DNA from 2 places in the Chroococcidiopsis sp. genome. Region 1 is predicted to be linked to the other one. Evidence: riboswitches for the same ligand, from Rfam matches in the RefSeq annotation. Region 1 holds a riboswitch; the other holds the start of a gene.
The links. A riboswitch is a leader RNA that binds a small molecule or an ion and turns the genes downstream of it on or off. The one in region 1 is predicted to bind cobalamin.
Positions count from the first base shown of each region.

Region 2: linked by a shared signal. The riboswitch ahead of ACRC32_RS03255 (HupE/UreJ family protein) and the one ahead of ACRC32_RS15660 (sirohydrochlorin chelatase) in region 1 are both predicted to bind cobalamin.

Region 1 covers NZ_JBOFLP010000197.1:10,788-13,907, reverse strand. Annotated here, with positions in the region: gene ACRC32_RS15675 (peroxiredoxin) at 1-275, opposite strand, end outside; gene sipA (regulatory protein SipA) at 312-602, opposite strand; gene ACRC32_RS15665 (hypothetical protein) at 596-748, shown strand; gene ACRC32_RS15660 (sirohydrochlorin chelatase) at 705-1,691, opposite strand; cobalamin riboswitch at 1,734-1,927, opposite strand; gene ACRC32_RS15655 (Spy/CpxP family protein refolding chaperone) at 2,066-2,545, opposite strand; gene ACRC32_RS15650 (hypothetical protein) at 2,520-2,660, opposite strand; gene hemC (hydroxymethylbilane synthase) at 2,874-3,120, shown strand, end outside.
Region 2 covers NZ_JBOFLP010000045.1:4,245-7,364, reverse strand. Annotated here, with positions in the region: partial or broken gene cobW (cobalamin biosynthesis protein CobW) at 1-23, opposite strand, end outside; gene ACRC32_RS03260 (hypothetical protein) at 60-293, opposite strand; gene ACRC32_RS03255 (HupE/UreJ family protein) at 563-1,213, opposite strand; cobalamin riboswitch at 1,254-1,474, opposite strand; gene ACRC32_RS03250 (hypothetical protein) at 1,664-1,858, shown strand; gene ACRC32_RS03245 (ABC transporter ATP-binding protein) at 1,866-3,120, opposite strand, start outside.

The DNA.
Region 1 (3,120 bases):
TTGGGTAAGTCTTGCTGAAACCGCTTGGCTTCTAGGGTACAGCCTGCTGTAAAGTCCTTGGGATAAAAATAAAGTACGACCCACTGACCGCGCAAGTCGGAAAGGGAAACTTCTCCATCTCCCGTATTGGTAGGTAGGGTAAATTGTGGTGCGGGTTGGTTCACTGGTGGTAGTTTACCCCCAAGCGCTAAGGCTGGGGTAGCAAAATGACACCAAACCAAAATAGACAGGCAACACGCAAAAACAGAGGTTAAAAAAGTTCGACGAGATATCATGATGTCAACTGAAAGTCCAGTTAACATAAGTTTACATTAGTCGTCGCTGCGATCGGAATCCGCAGGTAAAGATGGTTCTATGTGAGATGCAGGTGGTGATTCTGGTTCTAATGTGATGCTCTCAATATATTGGCTATCGAGCAGAAAAGTACCGCGATCGAACCGGACGACCCAATACCCCCCAGGACGGCGATCTGTAACTATCCCTTCTTCCCTGAGGCGAATTGTATCGGGAGGGCGCAGCATCGGCATCGGCTCGGCAGTTTTAATGTAAGGCGGTAAGGCGACAACTCGGACTGTTTCGCCTATGGTGAATTCTTTTGTCATTAGCGAGTAGGGAGCAGGGAGCAGGGAGTAGGGAGCAGAGGAGCAAGGGAGTAGGGGAACAACTACCAATTACCCATTACCTATTACCGATTACCAAATCCATTATGGAACTTGCCAGATTTTTTGATGATAGTCTACCGCGTTAGCATAAGGATCTACAGGCGGGTGGTGATGGTCGTGGTGATGGTGATGGCTCTCGTGGGTGTGGCTATGAGAGTGCGTGTCACCTGCTACAGCTGCTAGGCGAAATTTGCACATCTCGCAATTCATCTGGACTTGACCTAAATGGGTTTCGATTTCTCTTTCTCTAAGAATGGTAAATAAAAGGGGATGCAGTCCTATTTCTGGCAAACAGGCGATTTCAATTTGGTGATATTTTTGTTGCTGTTGAGCTGCGACATCAAAAATCTTTTTAACTAGCGTACCCGTAAAGAGAAAGTGAGGTAAGATAACAATCCGTTTTGGCTGATAGAGTAAAGCACGTTGGAAACCTGCTTCTAAGCGCGGGTGCGTGATGCCGATAAAGCAGGTTTCTACAGTAGCATAGCCGCTACCTTCCCAGAGAATACGGGCGAGCTTGCAAGCGTCGCCATTAGCATCAGGATCGCTAGAACCGCGACCGACAAATAATAATACGGTATCTGCACGCTGAATTTGAGGATGGTCTATTTCTGCTAGACGCGATCGCCACAAATCGAGAATTCCAGGCGTAATCCCAAAATGCCGTCCGTAGTAAAATTTGAGCTGCGGATGTCTGGCTCTAGCGCGATCGAGTTCGTTAGTTACATCAAATTTGTTATGCCGTGCGGCAAACAGCAAAATTGGCAGCACGGAAATTTCTGTAAAACCCTTCTCTACGCATCGATCTACCCCTTCCTGAATTGTTGGTTCTGTCAATTCCAGAAAGCAGGGTAGAACTGGTCTAGAGGTATCTAAAGCTTGGTATGCAGAGGCAAAATCTAGTAAGCTTTGCCGTCCAGCTTCATCTCTAGTTCCATGACCGATCAGTAATAGAGGACGCTGTAGCGGCAGAGGTGGTAATTGCAAAGAAATATCTTCCAACGGAGTTAAATGGCGATCGCTAAGCATTGAGATTTTAGCTCCTTTCCCGTGCGACGCAGGAAATAGCGTGAGCGAATAACAGCACAGGCATTCTGGCTTACTATTCGTCATCGTTCATCAGTTATCAGTCATTTGCAGTTATAGCAACAAATGACAAGTGACAAATGACAAGTGACAAAATCGTTTACAGCTGCGGCACAGCCTCGGACTTACACCGATGTTTCCCTATGCTATTACAGTTCACTTGTGCCTAGATATCTTAACCGATTTGACCTACAACAAAAATACTGGGGGAGGGGTTGTCAGGGAGTAGGGAGTAGGGAGTAGAGGAGTAGAGGAGCAGAGGAGTAGAGAGTAGGGAGCAGTTCATTTTGACTTTTGAATTTTGACTTTTGACTTTCTTAGCGATCGCCTCTTCGTCCCTTCCAGCCTCGCTCTTGCCTCATTTGCTGCAGTTGTTGTTGCTGTTCTGGGGTTAATACTGCGTCAAACTGAGATTTGGCAGATTGACGAATTTGTTGCATTCTGGTTTTCTGCTCTGGAGTTAGGTTGAGAGAAGCTAACGCTTCGCGGCGGCGTTGTCTGCTTTCTCTAACGGTTTTGAGTTGTTCCAGCTGTGCTGGTGTCATGACTGCTTCGATTTGAGCGCGGGTGTTCCGGCGGATTTCGGCAATTTTATCTCTTTGTTCCTGAGTCAGCCCCAGTTTTTCAAATCGAGGTGGGACTTTATCTTGAGCTTGGGCGATTGTTTGTGACGCGGAAGTTGGCGATCCAGGTGCAATAGGTTCAGCTTGAGCTACTAGCGGTACGGTGGCAATACTCAAGGCGATCGCGCTGGCTAATACAGGAATATGTTTAAATTGTCTGGTGATGAATTGCATAGTAAGGCTCTCTGACGGTGCTGAGATTTGATATCACCATCATAAGAAGGGAAAAATCGCGATCGCCTGTGGAGAAAGTAACGAATGTAACTATGACTTTAGTCATGATGGTCATTGGTCATTGGTCATTGGTCATTGGTCATTAGTCATTTGTTGACTGACAACTGTTCGCTGCTCCCTGCTCCCTGCTCCCTGCTCCCTGCTCCCTGCTCCCTGCTCCCTGCTCCCTGCTCCCTGCTCCCTGCTCCCTGCTCCCTGACCATTGAGTGCAGTCCTGCGGTAGTCTAGATCGAGTGACTCAGATTTAAGCTATAAATGCTGCTTTAGTATGTCCTCTAACGCCTCATCCACGGTTTCCAGCCCTGCCCGCACGATTCGCATCGGTTCGCGCAAGAGCCAATTGGCTTTAGTTCAAACTTATTGGGTGCAAGAACAACTGCAAAAAGCTTTCCCAGATCGCACGTTTGAAGTCCACACTATGTCTACTCAAGGGGATAAAATTCTCGACGTTGCCCTTGCCAAGATTGGTGATAAAGGGTTGTTTACTAAAGAGTTAGAAGTGGGGATGCTCAATC
Region 2 (3,120 bases), on a different contig from region 1:
GTAACGGGAATTTTTGTTGCCATTGGATTTATTGCATTCAATATTAAGGGTAGTAGCTATTACTTTTTGCGTTGCAGCAATTTAGCGATCGCTTCTCGATGAGATTCTTCTGATGCATCCGGTTCAACTACTATAAGTTCGGGATCGTTCATGACCCGTCGAGATTGTTCCTGTAAAATTTGTTGCTCTAGCGCAGTTAACTCACTATTGCTTAGAGAACTTAGGTCAATCCAAGGTTCCATAATACGTTCTCCCTTCTGAACTAACGATAGCAATAATTTCGACTCCATCATTCCGCCTACCTCTGACGTGAGTGGAGTTGGTTCCAAGTTCTGTTGCGGTGCTAATCGCTGTTAGCCCCATCTCTTGCATAGTTTTAATAATTAAGATCTTGCAGCATTCTCAATTAGCATCCAAACTTGCCTCGAACTTAAGTCCGAGGCTAGCAGCAAAAGTCTACTGAAGTAGACTAGAAATCAATTGTAGTTGGCTTTATCCGACTTGAGCTATAAGCTAGTGAATTAATTCACTGGCGGCGATTGCCACAGGTACTACTTAACTTTTAACCCATCACCGAGGAAGTCAAGAACACCACCCCAATTGTACAGATTGCTAAACCAGATAGCCTCAACCAAGCAGGACTAGAATTAGCAGATTTCTGTAAGGCTAAATTGCCCGCCAAAAAGGCAACTAAAGCAACACCATATTGGATTAGAGTAAAACCCAACAAGTAGGCAAATAGAGGAAACATTTGCGCCCCGATAATCGACTCTCCGTAAGCATAACCGTGAAACAATCCCGCGATCGCGCCTAACCCCAATGTGACTAACCAGTGAGGACGATTGCGCCACAACAGCATTGCACCAAAGATAATTACAGAAACTGCGATCGCGATCTCAGCCGCAGGTAAATCGATTTGGAAGACGTGAATAACTGTCCCCAACATCGCCGCCACGACAAATCCAGCCGGAATTAAAGCACCGCGCCGTTGTCCGACTGCAAGTAATCCAATTGCCACGACAAAAGCGAAATGATCTAAGCCAATAACAGGGTGAGCTAATCCTGACAAGAAACCTTCAAATAAATTTACTGGAGTCTTGCCACCAATCGCGTGATGGGCATAAGCTGGTTGGGGTATGGCAAAAAATGCGATCGTCAAAGTAGCTGAGATCGCTCCTAAATAGCGCAGAGATTGCTGCAAAATGTTAGACATCAAATCTTTAGACATCATCCGTACCTCGCGAAGGATGTGAGTTAAACAATTTTTATCGGTGGGTATTCTGACTCATACGGGAGTCGGGAATCGGGGACAAGTCGTAAGTCGTAAGTCGTAAGTGACAAAACAACTACCAATTACCAACTACCAATTACCAACTACCAATCACAGTTGCGGGACAGCGCCGGACTTGCACCGAACTTTCCCCGTTGCCTCTAGCAGCTGTTCCCTGCTAGAACCGATTAGATTGAGGAGATTATCATACCACCAGATCGCATCCTTAGAGAGAAACAAAACTGTTCTTAATTTTGCTCAACTAAAAAATTGGGTAGAAAGGCAAAATTGTCTAGCTATGACCGAACGTTGGAAAAAGCTACCAGAAATGGAGATACTATACTGTTGCTATCAGCATAAAACTTGCACTAAATAGCAATTAAATTGAAAGAAATGGAAGACTCTCAATTCGTTATTTTCATCGTCTTTGGCTGTATCTGGGTTGTGATGGGAACTGCGGGTGTAATCGCATTGCTAAAATCTGACGGTCAAGAAATTCGCTTTGGTAAATGGGGGCTGTTAGTTGCTCTACCAATTGTTATCCCCATCGTCATTGCACTTGCTTTTGGCGCGTTCTACTACAAATAGTTTGGGTTTATTGCAAAATCTCTTGTAATTGGTGCTGGTTCCACAAATTTTGGTATAACCCTGATTGTTGAACCAATTCTTCATGCGTGCCAGATTGGACGATCGCACCCCGATCCATCACCAAAATCCGATCGGTAGTAGCCGCAGCTGAGAGCTGATGAGAGATAAATATCACAGTTTTGCGATCGGTTCCTGTGGAAAGATTATCTAAAATCGCTGTTGCAGTCTGATTGTCAACGCTCGATAAGGCATCGTCTAAAATTAGTACCGGAGCATCTACAAGCAAAGCTCTAGCAAGCGCTGTACGCTGTCTTTGACCACCGGAAAGGGTGATCCCTCGTTCGCCCACAATTGTTTCGTATTGCTGTGGAAAATTGAGAATTTCAGGGTGGATCTGAGCTTGCTTGGCGCAGTATTCTACATCAGATTGTTCTGCGAGTGGATCGCCATATCGAATATTATTTTTAATCGTGGTACTGAAGAGAAAACTATCTTGCGGTACGTAGGCGATCGCGCGGCGTAAATCTTCCAATGTAATTTGAGTAATATCTTGCCCATCTAAAAATAATTGTCCTGGGTCAATTTCTAAAAGATGAGGTAAAGCATTTGCTAATGTCGATTTTCCCGCACCAATTGGTCCTACAATTGCGACTGTCTCTCCTGGCTGAATAGAAAAGCTGACATTTTGTAATGATGGTGTACTAGAACCAACATATGTATAGCTCAAATTGCGTGCTGTTAACTCTCCTTTTATCTCTTCTTTTGGTAATGAAATCGCGTCAGGTCTATCGTAAATCTGAGGTTTGACAGCCAGAATAGATTCTACGCGATCGATACTGACTTCTCCTCTTTGATAAGCTGTAATTGTAAACCCAAGTAAAGCGGTGGGAAAAACGAGTCTTTCCACATAAAGTATGAGTGCTATAAAATCACCAACACTTAAATTCCCAGCAGCAATTCGTCCCGCTCCAAACCACAATAATAAGAGCAGACTAACGTAAGAAAAACCTCCAACTAGGGGAAACAAAGTATTACGAGTTTTGGCGAGTTTTAAATTTGCCCCTAATAACCTAGAATTATTTTGTCGAAAAGCTAGCCGTTCGTTTGTTTCTTGAGCGTAGATTTTAATTAATGCCATCCCGCTCATATCTTCTTGAATTAATTCACTAATGCCAGATAGTTCCTCTTGGACTTCTGCTTGTTCGTTACGGAGGCGATCGCTAAATAACTGTACCACGATCAACATCACTGGATAAATTGCT